Regions from separate parts of the Photobacterium sp. DNB22_13_2 genome, predicted to be linked through region 1. Evidence: predicted binding sites of a transcription regulator. Region 1 holds the regulator's gene; each other region holds the start of a gene.
The links. The regulator CRP, encoded in region 1, controls carbon source genes, mostly activating them, when cyclic AMP is high. The targets are predictions, from matches to a motif close to TGTGANNNNNNTCACA.
Positions count from the first base shown of each region.

Region 2: a site for CRP is predicted at 1,594-1,609, ahead of udp (uridine phosphorylase). Genes of this name have one in related genera too.
Region 3: a site for CRP is predicted at 1,828-1,843, ahead of recB (exodeoxyribonuclease V subunit beta). Genes of this name have one in related genera too.
Region 4: a site for CRP is predicted at 1,323-1,338, ahead of rppH (RNA pyrophosphohydrolase). Genes of this name have one in related genera too.

Region 1 covers NZ_JBNNXU010000011.1:50,390-53,575, forward strand. The annotation lists gene ACVA58_RS16410 (phosphoribulokinase) at 22-891, shown strand; gene ACVA58_RS16415 (OsmC family protein) at 1,051-1,455, opposite strand; gene crp (cAMP-activated global transcriptional regulator CRP) at 1,727-2,359, shown strand; gene ACVA58_RS16425 (hypothetical protein) at 2,546-2,734, shown strand; gene ACVA58_RS16430 (2-oxoadipate dioxygenase/decarboxylase family protein) at 2,828-3,186, opposite strand, start outside.
Region 2 covers NZ_JBNNXU010000003.1:185,064-188,249, reverse strand. The annotation lists gene ACVA58_RS06360 (GNAT family N-acetyltransferase) at 20-784, shown strand; gene ACVA58_RS06355 (LysE family translocator) at 791-1,414, opposite strand; gene udp (uridine phosphorylase) at 1,808-2,575, shown strand.
Region 3 covers NZ_JBNNXU010000020.1:12,304-15,489, reverse strand. The annotation lists gene recB (exodeoxyribonuclease V subunit beta) at 1-1,692, opposite strand, end outside; gene recC (exodeoxyribonuclease V subunit gamma) at 1,980-3,186, opposite strand, start outside.
Region 4 covers NZ_JBNNXU010000009.1:89,146-92,331, forward strand. The annotation lists gene ACVA58_RS14740 (DUF6482 family protein) at 1-234, shown strand, start outside; gene mutH (DNA mismatch repair endonuclease MutH) at 241-909, opposite strand; gene rppH (RNA pyrophosphohydrolase) at 1,490-2,008, shown strand; gene ptsP (phosphoenolpyruvate--protein phosphotransferase) at 2,036-3,186, shown strand, end outside.

The sequences.
Region 1 (3,186 bases):
ATGTTAACGACAGGGTTTGTCATGTCTGCAAAACATCCGATTATTGCAGTAACAGGGTCCTCGGGAGCGGGTACCTCTACCACCTCCGAAGCATTCCGTAAGATGTTCAATATGATGAGCATCAATGCTGCTTGGCTTGAAGGCGACAGTTTCCACCGGTTTACCCGACCGGAGATGGACGTCGAGATCCGCAAAGCCAAAGAGCAAGGCCGTCATATCAGTTATTTCGGCCCCCAAGCCAACGATTTCCCGTTGCTAGAGACGTTTTTCCGCCAGTACGGTGAAGACGGTAGCGGCCAGTTCCGCCGTTACCTGCACACATTCGACGAAGCCGTGCCCTACAACCTAATGCCTGGGACCTTCACACCTTGGCAGACTCTACCGGAAAATACCGACCTATTGTTCTATGAAGGTCTACACGGCGGTGTGGTCGATGGTGAGGTCAATGCCGCCCAGCATGTTGATTTGCTAATCGGTATGGTACCGATCGTCAACCTGGAATGGATCCAGAAAATAGTCCGGGATACCCGGGATCGTGGCCACTCCCGTGAGGCGGTAATGGAATCTATTGTGCGCTCGATGGATGACTACCTGAATTACATCACCCCGCAGTTCTCCCGTACCCACATCAACTTCCAGCGGGTACCGACAGTCGATACCTCCAACCCGTTCAGTGCCAAGGCAATTCCAAGTCTGGACGAAAGCTTTGTGGTGATCCGCTTCCGCGGGATCAAGAAAGTTGATTTCCCTTACTTGCTGTCGATGATCCAAGGGTCGTTTATGTCGCGCCACAACACCTTGGTAGTGCCCGGCGGAAAAATGAGTTTTGCGATGGAATTGATCATGCGGCCACTTATCCAACAGCTGATTGATACAGGGAAAATCGGATAGTCCAAGGTTATATAAATGAAGTAGCGAGAGCTGATTAGCTACTCGCTACTTAGAGTTTTATGGGGTCCTGAGTCCTGCCCCCCCTAAAGACCTAAAAAAATATCGCGCTCTTTCGCTCTGCCTGCTTTTCCTAGGAACTAGGATTCCGTCTCCAAGCGCTTACTCTTCTATCACCTCATATGAGTGAGTCATCTCGACCCCTTCACCTAGCATAAGGCACACTGAGCAGTATTTTTCCAACGAGTCGGCCACAGTTTTTGCCACAACGGCTTCATCCAGGTTTTCACCTGTCACCACAAAATGCAAATTAGCGGTGGTAAAAATACGTGGTGCCTGCTCGCGGCGAACCGAATTGATTTGCGCTTCGCAACCGGTGATTTTCTGCCCGGCAGATTTAAGCCCATCCACCACATCTACCGAACTACACCCACCCGCAGCCATCAGTACCAGCTCCATTGGGCTCGGTGCTTTTTCGCCACCATTGCCATCCATCACCACGCTGTGGCCGGAATTTGACTGCCCTAGAAAGGTCATATTTTCGACCCATTTCACTCGTGATTGCATTGGTTTCTCCTTACAACTTATAGAGGGTTTCGGCACAATCTAGCAACTGTGTGATCATGTGCACACTTATGACTACAAAATGGCCATTTCACATAGATCAATATCAAGAAAAGCGCGCCGAAAAAAGATAAAATCTGAACTAATTATTCACGTGAGCTTGCAGCCCAGCGGTTGACTGAATATCCTAAACGACGAGCTAATTATGATTAGGCCCAGCCACATTTTTAATGGACGTCGTTGTTGGGCAACAAACGCAGAGGAAGTTAGTAATATGGTTCCAGGTAAACCTCAAACAGATCCAACTCTAGAGTGGTTTCTTTCCCATTGCCACATTCATAAATACCCTTCAAAGAGTACTTTGATCCATGCGGGTGAAAAAGCGGAAACGCTCTATTACATCGTAAAAGGTTCTGTTGCGGTCCTGATCAAGGATGAAGAAGGTAAGGAAATGATCCTGTCTTACCTAAACCAAGGTGACTTCATCGGTGAGTTAGGCCTATTCGAAGAAGGCCAAGAGCGTACCGCTTGGGTTCGAGCTAAGACCCCTTGTGAAGTTGCAGAAATTTCTTTCAAGAAGTTCCGCCAGCTTATCCAAGTTAACCCAGATATCCTGATGCGCCTTTCTGCGCAAATGGCAAGCCGCCTTCAGGTGACTAGCCAGAAAGTCGGTGACTTGGCATTCCTGGATGTAACAGGCCGTATCGCGCAGACACTATTGAACCTGGCTAAACAGCCAGATGCAATGACTCACCCAGACGGTATGCAAATCAAGATCACCCGTCAGGAAATCGGCCAGATCGTTGGTTGTTCCCGTGAGACTGTTGGTCGTATCTTGAAGATGCTAGAAGAGCAGAACCTGATTTCTGCCCATGGTAAAACTATCGTTGTTTACGGCACACGCTAAACAACCCAGTTTACTAACAGATACTCAAAAAGCCGCACTATGCGGCTTTTTTTATTGCCCATCACGCCCACTTTCATACTTACAGGGCATTACTGTCTACTCCATCACTCTTTTTGTTCTTGTATCTACGCAACTTAGTGCTACATTGTGCATATCAATCCTCATCACCTGTAATGGAATACCGGTATGGACATCGAACGCTTTTCACCACATCGCTCCCACCACATCCAGCGTGGAGTCATTTCGCCGCTACCCGATACCGTTGAGTTGACAGGTTTCAGTGACAGCCGCCACTACCTTGAGCAACATGAGAAGGTGAAACGCCATACACCGGAGTCCCAACTGGGGTATCCACTCGATAGCCTCAAGCACTAAATCCAGACACATGAAAACGCCTGTGACCGCATTAGCCACAGGCGCTTACATTATGCAGACTAGATCGCCTGACTTCAGACAGGTTACTCTGATTTAGCTGGCATCCGTACTTTCGAAGATCTTATCTGCCGACGCCTCGACAAAGCCGGTATACAGCTCACCGTCATCTTTCGGATAGCGCTTGGCAAACTCATAGAACCCGCCCGGTATGCTATGAACGCCATCGAGAAACCCAACCTCAACTCTATCAGCCATGGTCGATGACTGTTCAAGCATCACCTCGGGGCTACCTTTAACATCACCGCCAGCGCTGTTGATCTCAAACCCGTTGTGGCGCAGCAAGTGATTGACCTCAGCCACCTCGGTAAACTGCTCCAGCTGGTTCAGGCTAACAGTAAAGTGGTTGGCACCAAAACCATGGGCGGCTAACCAGCCAGCATATTCGCTTTCTG
Region 2 (3,186 bases), on a different contig from region 1:
TAGTTAAGATTAGGGCATCATGAATACAATGGACGTAATGCATGCTTATAACAAGTATGAAAGAAAAATCATAAAGCCGATAGACGGTACGGTGATTGCGACTGACAACGTCGTTAAATTTGTCGCAGATAATCCTGAGGGCAGCTATGTTTCCTTTTTCTCTGTGACAGAAGAAAATGCAAAATCTGTCATTGAGCGGGAGAAGGCTTATTTTATTGAGCACGGCCAATCGTTCGAGTGGAAAACATATTGTACCGATTCACCGCATAATATCGGTGAGCTATTGAAAAAAAGTGGCTTTATAGAACAAGAGCCCGAGTCATTTATGGCATTAGACCTCTCAACCGTATCTGAAAATAAGATTGATGAAAGCCTGTATGTTGAGGTCTTTGACGCCAAAGGGATCAGAGATGCTGTCAGCGTGCAGGAGCATGTATGGGGTGGGAATTATGATTGGCAATATACCCACCTGTTGAACATGAAAACCCAATCGCCCGATGATATTTCAATCTACGTGGTATATGACGACGGCAAGCCAGTGACTTCCGCTTGGATTGTATTCAATGGCAATAGCCCTTTTGCTGGGATTTGGGGCGGTAGTACCGTAGCAGCTTATAGAGGAAGAGGACATTATTCACTATTACTCAATAAGCGGATCAATGAGGCAAAAGCTCGAGGTAAGCAGTATCTGATTATCGATGCATCAGAGATGAGCCGGCCGATAGTCGAAAAGCGTGGTTTTGTCTTTATCTCCAAAACCACGCCTTACATTTTCCAAACCTAAACGGGGTTACCCTGCCGCTAGCCAGATCCCGACGCCCATCATCAGTGAGCCGGCGATGCGGTTGAGCATCTGTACATTGCCACGCTGTTGCAGAAACCGGCGTAATGTTCGACCACCGCTGGCATAAAGCAATAGGCAGCTGAATTCAGTGATTAGGATAATGGTGATCAGTACTGATAACTGCGGCACTAATGCTTTGTCAGTATTGATAAAAGGGGGCAGTAACGAAATCATAAACGCCCAGCCTTTAGGGTTGGCGATAGCGGTTACAAAGCCTTGAATCGCCAAACCGATTGGTGAGGTATCAACCTCATTATCAAGGTTATCAGGAATAGCCAGCTTGCCCCGAGAACGCCACATCTGAATGCCCAGCCAGAATAGATAGCCGCCACCGATATATTTTAGGAATAAGAACACGGCGGGGTAGTTGAGCATAATGGCTGCAACACCTATTACTGAGGCAATGGATACAAGCGCCACCCCGATAAGCTCTCCCCACATCATGGGCAAGCTTTTGCGAACCCCTATGGTCATACCTAGTGTCATCGATAAGGTCATACACATGCCAGGTGTCACTGAGACGAAAAAGAAAGTGGGAATAAAAACAGCCAATATGGCGAAGTCGATCATTAAATAACGTCCTTGCAGTTAACTATACTGACGGGGCAGTGTGGGAAATAGATAAAATAAGGGGCTATTATCGTTTAACTCAGTAATAAAAAATAGTGTGATAAGCCGCACGAGCAAACGATTTTTGGTGATCTGCGTCACTAATACTTGCAACGTGAAATTACTTCAATTTCTCTTAGTGTGATTGTGATCACTCAAAAGCTTTTTTTTATCGGCTATCGTAATTAAGTGTTCTACGAGCTCTTTTATGAGTATGTGTTTATACCCAAGTGACTTCAATATATTGATTAAGCTGTTAAAACAGCGTATTGAAATTATTTAGGTATAAACAAAACTAACCAGCCGCTGACCTCAAACTCCCTATCAGGCGGCAAAGATAGAAAGGATATGATTATGTCTGACAACGCAGTATTCCATTTGGGTGTGAACAAAGCGGACCTTAACGGTGCAGAACTAGCGATTATTCCTGGCGACCCTGCTCGTGTGGAAAAAATCGCTAACCTAATGGACAACCCAGAGTTTCTTGCAAGCTCTCGTGAATACACGGTGTACCGCGCGAAGTTAGATGGCAAATCTGTTGTTGTTTGTTCTACTGGTATCGGTGGTCCATCAACGTCTATCGCTGTTGAAGAATTGGCACAGTTGGGTGTACGTACTTTCCTTCGTGTTGGCACCACTGGTGCAATTCAGCCACATATCAACGTAGGTGATATGATTGTTTCAACAGGCTCTGTTCGCCTAGATGGCGCGAGTCTGCACTTTGCACCAATGGAATTCCCTGCAGTTGCTGACTTCGATGTAGCAACAGCAATGAAAGCGGCTTGTGTTGCCGATGGCGCTAAAGTTCACACTGGCGTGACAGCATCAAGCGATACTTTCTACCCAGGTCAAGAACGTTACGACACATTCTCAGGTCGCGTTGTTCGTCGTTTCCAGGGCTCAATGAAAGAATGGCAGGAAATGGGCGTGCTGAACTTCGAAATGGAATCAGCAACCTTGCTAACTATGTGTGCAAGTTCTGGTCTACGTGCGGGTTGTGTTGCCGGCGTTATTATCAACCGTACTCAGAAAGAAACACCAGATCACGCGACGTTGAAAGAAACAGAAGCGCGTTCAATCAAGGTTGTAGTTGAAGCTGCTCGCCGCATGCTTGCAGAGTAATAATTTAAATTACATAGCCAACTAATATAGAGAAGCCAGCTCAATAGAGCTGGCTTTTTTTATGTCCTTTTTACGGGAGGGCGGGAGCTGATGTGTAGATTGTCATCTATTGATGACTGCATAAATATACAGCCTGTATTTTGCTCGTACTGATTAGTGTTTTCGTTGTTTCCACTGTTACATAAGCAAGGTTGGCGTTACATTTGCAATGAAGTGTTGTTGAGATTGTTACCCGAATAAATAGTGCTTCGATTATTTATGATAATGAACAAGTAGTATTGTGTGATGTTAAGCTCAACCTTACCAGTATTGCCCAAACTGGAGCGTTTCTTTAGGTAACAAATAAACTGTTTTACCAACAGTGATCTGCTTTCAATAAAGTAAAAGTTAGTAAAATATTAACTGTGATATTGATTCCGTGTTTATGGTGCATTTGTGAATTATTTTTCAGTGGGTTACGGATGGTTATTCAAGTTTATGTGATTAATTGTTTTACTAAAAAAATTTACTGTGATGGCGATCTGTTTTACTTAAATCTTTACTCTTTATTATCCCTCTTGAAAATAAACAAGCTTGTTATGTCTTAATAAAAATAGCGCCTGTCAGCCAAT
Region 3 (3,186 bases), on a different contig from region 1:
GTCCACCAATACGGCTTTGTTCTGCTGCGATTGGGTGAGGATTTTCTGAATTTCGGCGGTCGTTGCTTCGGCCATTACCTGCTGGTAATCGCCTTTCTTAACCGGCTCTTCGGCTTGCTGGTGCCAAAAGCACATTGCAGGCTGCTTCACGCCATCAAGTTGCCAACCGCGCCCTTGGGCCTTCGGGCTGTGATCAACCGGCAAGAAGGTAATGTCTTCATCGTAGATAAACGGCCGGTCCGGATGCTGGAATATCCGGTTTACGGCACCAACCATTTCCGCGGTCGAACGCCAATTGGTACCCAGCGTATAGTGAGCAGTGACCTGACGGCGTGCCTGAATATAGGTAAAAATATCGGCGCCACGGAAGGCATAAATAGCCTGTTTGGGGTCACCAATCATGAACAGACCGCAAAGGGAGCTCGTATCTTCTGGCTGCTCACTTTCAAGATGGTCTTCACCATAGCGCTCCTCACCATAAATGGTGCTGAAAATACTGTACTGCAACGGGTCGGTATCTTGGAATTCATCGATCATCGCCACCGGGAACAAGTGCCGGATCCGGCTCGCCAGCAATCCGCTTTCATCTTGGCTAAGCGCCGCTGAAAGCTGGGTTAGTAGATCGTCAAAAGAAAGCCAGCCTTTGCGCTGTTTGGCATCAATCAAAAGCTGGCGACACTCTTTTATCGCATGGGCCAGCAAGGGATCACGCACATTGGGTTTGTCCGCCAGCAGCTCACCGATAGCCACAAATACTGGATGCTCCGGTGGCTGGCCTTTGCTGGTTTTCTCACACAGCACGTGCTGGTCAAATTTTTCCAGCGATTTCGGCAATTGATAACCGGTATTGTCTCGCTCGGCCCATTCGCCGACTTCAGCCAGCGCTTTGGGCAAACTGGTTTTGGTATAGCTGCGCTTGTTCACGCCAGAGCTGGCAATAATGTCATGCAGATCACCGGCACTGTCGCGCCACAATCGTTTGACGTGATTGATGCGCTGCAAATTTTCTTCATGTACTTGCTCAAGACTGCCGCTCAGCTCTGGGGCACGAACGGTTATTTCAGCACCAGACAAAAAGCGGTTGATCTCTTTTAGCAATGCGCCCGGTGCTGCCCAGATTTTTCGAACTTCCGCCGCCAGGCTTCGCGGCAGCGGGTAAAAATTACGGCGCCAGAAATCGGCCACAACCTGAGCCCGCAAGTGGCTCTCTTCTGTAACGAACTCATTGTTGAACAAGCTACCCGACTCAAAGGCATTCTGGGTTAACATCCGCTGGCAAAATCCGTGGATAGTAAAGATCGCGGCCTCGTCCATCTGGCGCTCAGCCTGCAACAAGATCGCTGCTGCCGCCTTGTGATCAGAGATATCGACCAACAGTGGCTTAATCACCGGATCATTACTGCTGCCCCGACTAAAGGCCAAGCGAGCATCGTGGATCCGGCGACGAATACGATCACGCAGCTCAGCGGTCGCCGCTTCGGTAAAGGTCACGACCAAAATATGATCAACCGTCAGCTCACGGGGGAATCGAGTTTTATCGTCACCATGACCAAGCAGCAAGCGCAAATACAAACTGGCAATGGTGAAGGTTTTCCCGGTGCCGGCCGAGGCTTCAATCAAGCGGTTGCCGTGAAGAGGAAAACACATCGGCTCCAGCGGCTCCGGAGTAATGAGAAGAGATTGTTGAGTCATAGAATACGCCGATTCCTATTAGTGAACTGGGCCACGTTTTCATCAGAAAACCCCGCCCACCCAAAATTATTTTTTGTGATCCAGTACAAATTCAAATAAATATATCGAATTTAAGCACTAACTCATCTATCAATATGAGAGATGTTTCACGGTTTCCACCGGGGGGGTCCGCTAGTATCTCAGCCACGAAATCTGGTCACCTCTGGACCGGTGGCCGTACAGCGAACACCCTACAATCAATAATGATTTGCTGGCGGCCACGCTACACCTTCTTACCCACAGTACAACTAACCCTGTTCGACCTCTCGCAACTGCATCACAGCAGGCTTTAGGATATGGGTTTCCCACTGCAATAACTGTTCAGCAAGTTCGTCATCCCATAACGGCCACACCCGGTGGATATAGCTGTTATTACCTTCACCGTCGAACATATAGCCACCGTTAAACGCCTCAGCCCTTTTGCCGTCGGCTTTCGTCAAGGTCGCTTGATCGTCACACCATTGCCCTTTTTTATCGATACACGCCTGGATCCCGGCATGAGCAGTACGAGGGAAATACGGTAATGGCAGGGTTAGACCCCTATCATAGCCTTCAATCAGTGCTGCCAATTGCTCCATTGCATACTGCGCCGATACGGGTTCTAGCTGCCAGCAGCCATCTACTCCGATAAGGTATGTAGGTTGGCTTGGCTTCATAACGGCCAAACTTAAATGCTCAAGCCAACAGGCCAGAATATCCTGCGCCCGGATTTTACCCGGCCGATAACGGACCAACCCTTGCTGGGTAACATGTTTGAGCCAGCCCTGTAGGCGAATACCGCGCCCTGCAACCGTCACGATACAATCTACCTCAACATCCGGTCGCGGTTGAGCCATAAACTGGGCCACACTATCGGCCAATTGCTCTATCTGAACACGCTCTTCCAACAATTCCAGCTCACCAAATTGTGCCACCGGTAAGCCTCCAGCCGCCTGCTGGTAACGGGAGAACTGATCGAAAGCTTGATCGCGACTTATTGGCTTGCCTAGTGAGGATTGTCTTTGACAATCAAGGAAGGTCGTCAACAAGGCTTCACGTAACTGGTAGCGTCCCAGGCCATCAAGGGCAAACGGCTCATCATCTTCCGGCCCACCCTGATGACCATCAAAGAACACTTTCAAGCGACGATTAAAGAAATACTGTACTGGCAAACGCCAGAACCGGCTCAGTTCCGCCAATTCCAATACGCCCTCAGCCCTGTCGTCGCTCAAATCCGGCTCTAGCGGCACCGACTGGAATATATCAGGCTCGATAAAGGCCTGATTGGCAACCGGAAGCCATTCTGCGGCATAACTATTATTACCACCGCTAAAAGACTGCGGACTGAAAGGCACCAATGGATGGGTTTTGGTTAGGTTGGTCACCAACAGGTGCGCCGACGCATCGACCGGCAATGTTTCATCACCGGCCAGGCAATACCCCTGCTGACAATACTCAAGTAATTCGCTCACCAGT
Region 4 (3,186 bases), on a different contig from region 1:
AGTTATGCAGGGTGTTCTGATTACTTGATCGAAGTGGAATACAAGCATCACTTGGAGCCGCTTAAGACCGAGAGCGGGGACATGGTCAAGTTCCAGTCCATCGAACAGGTGAGGGAGTTGTTGCGGCCACTGGGGATCACCAGCGTGACGTTGAGGGTCATTGATCCCTATGATGAATTTTCGCCTGACGGGCAGCTGAGTAATTGCCGTGAGGATATGACGATTGCGCTTTAACCCTGGCTAAAGGATAAAGTACTTTTCCAGCAGGCTGGCGGTAAACTGGGTCTTGAGGTAAAACCCTCTTGGCAGGGTTTTGATCGGCTGGCCATTTGCACCGTATGCTTCGGTCTGTGCTTTGCTGTTGGCTGCTTTAGGGCGCAATTGAAGTACTTCACCGTGGCGTGCGGTGATCTGCTCAACTTGGCCGAGTACGATCATATCCATCAGCTCCTCCCAGTCCTGCCTGAGCTGCTGCTCCTCTTCTGGCGAAGGACTCCACAGTAGCGGGGAGCCGACATGGCGATCGGCAAGGGGAATGTCTCGCTCTCCCTCTACCGGGACCCAAAGCACCCGTGCGAGCTTATGGCGGATATGGCTGTTTTCCCAGCATAGGCCATGCAGCCCTATCAGTGGGGCAACACAGACGAAGGTTGTTTCCAGCGGTTTGCCGTGGTAGCCCACAGGAATGGTCTTGAGCTCAATACCCAGTTCGGTGAAATCAGGTACCGGTTTGCTACCGGCGCTGGCGCCGAGGTGCCATTCCAGCAATTGTCCCACCCAGCCCTTGTCACGACGTAGATCCGGCGGGACGGCAATATTGGCGATCTGTGCTAGTTCACCGAGAGTCATTCCGGCGAGAGCGTTGGCACGAATCAAAAGTTCCTGTTCAGTCTTCGGGGTGGGTTGCATGATATTTACCTTCTTTGTGACTGGTGATCCTATCATAGCCGCCGTGGAGGATCCTATTACCCAGTTATCCACAGGGTTAATGGGGGAAAAAGTTTCTTCTTGCCTGTCTGTGCATTTATACAGGTGTTGGTTGGTAATTTAATCAGTTTGGTGGTGCTTTTTTGAGTGATTGGTGTTTTTTGGTGTGGATAAAATGATGATTGGTTGATCTTTGACCGATCTAATCCGGAGGGAAAAAAGATCGAGCCATAAAAGCTGTTAAGAGTTGGCTTTTTGATTTTTACTTTATGTTTATTAAGGTTTTTATTTTAACGTCTAGTCGTGGTTTTTATTGAATATTAGCCATGAAGTAGAGAGTAAGCTTCTAGACTGACGGTTTCTTCACAAATCTATCCACAGAAAACGTGTATAAATGTGGGCTATGTCTCATTGGGGTGTTCATAAAGTATCCGGACACTAAAAGTTATCCAGATAATGAGGCTTGGCTAGGAAAATAGACGGATAAATAACAATGTTTGTTTACCCGTTGGGTTGTCTGTGAAAAAATCACTATTAATAGAGATTTAATTGAGGTCGTCCAGTGATTGATGGCGATGGGTACCGCCCTAATGTGGGTATTGTGATCTGTAATAGCCATGGCCAAGTATTCTGGGCTCGACGATATGGACAACATTCTTGGCAGTTTCCGCAAGGTGGGATTGATGAAGGGGAAACCCCTGAGCAAGCCATGTTCCGGGAATTATACGAGGAAGTAGGGCTAACCAAGAAGGATGTACGAATTGTGGCGTCAAGCCGCCACTGGCTTCGTTACAAGTTACCCAAGCGCTTGGTGCGCTGGGATTCCAAGCCGGTTTGTATCGGGCAAAAGCAGAAATGGTTTCTGCTCAGTCTAGAGTGCGATGAGTCAAAGGTGAATATGCAACGTGGCACTACGCCAGAGTTCGATGGTTGGCGCTGGGTCAGCTATTGGTATCCGGTGCGTCAGGTTGTGTCTTTCAAGCGAGATGTTTATCGCAGAGCATTAAAAGAATTTGCGGCCATAGCCATGCCTTTTAAAGAGCGTAAAGAACGAAAAAAGCGCCGGGGCAAGCGCGGCTAGGGTTATTGGTAGGGAGCGGGGCGGATTATGCTGACGCAACTAAGAGAAATTGTTGAAAAGGTGGCGACGGCCCCGAGTCTGCTTGATGCCCTTGAACAACTAGTGATCAGTACGTGTAAGGCGATGAAGACCGAGTGCTGCTCGGTATACATTGCCGATCACCAACGCCAGCGCTTTACTTTGATGGCGACCAAGGGGCTTAAAAAGCCCCACCGTCATGTCGGTTTGCCTTTTGGTAAGGGGTTGGTTGGTTTGGTTGCCGACCGTGCTGAGCCAATAAATGTTGCCGATGCCCGGCACCACCCTCATTTCAAACATCTTCCCGGGATCGGGGAAGAATCTTTCAGTTCGTTTTTTGGTACGCCAATTATCCATCAGCGCCAAGTGCTCGGGGTATTGGTGATCCAGCAGCGTGAACAGCGCGAGTTCAACGAAAGCGAAGAGTCCTTCATGGTCACGCTGGCTGCGCAGTTGGCCGTATTGCTGGCCCATGCCAAGGCGCAGGGAATGTGGCCGGATCAACATAACGGTTTGCACTTGGTGGGGTCGGCGGCGTCAACCGGGGTCGCGGTTGCCCGTGCCTGGTGGGATGATAACCAGCCGCGGCTTGAGTTGGTGGCACCGGCTTCTTGCTTGGATCGGGATGCTGAACAAGAACGCCTGAGTATTGCTATTGAACTGGCAAGTGCGGAGTTTCGTCGCCTGCGCAAGCGTTTCGACAGTGAACTGCACAAGGAAACGTTGGCGATTTTCGACTTGTTCAGTCATTTGCTCAATGATCCTATGTTGCGTAAGGATCTGTTCCGTAAAATCGCTGGCGGAGACTTGGCTGAGTGGGCGATCCGCCAGGTAGTGGAAACCTACTCTGCCCGCTTCTCCAATATGGAAGATGCCTACCTCAAAGAGCGAGCACACGATATCCGCGAGCTCGGCCAGCGGTTGTTGTACTTTTTGGCCAACGAGAAAGCCACTGAGCACTCTTGGGATGAGCCAGTAGTCCTGCTGACCCGTGAATTGACCGCGGCTATGCTGGCTAGCGTCCCGCGCGACAAGCTGGCGGCGGTGGTTTCCCAGGAAGGGGCCGCGAACTCTCATGCAGCGATTCTTTCCCGGGCGCTGGGGATCCCTGCTGTGATGGGGGTCGATTTTGTCCCGGAAAAAATTCATAACAGCCAAGT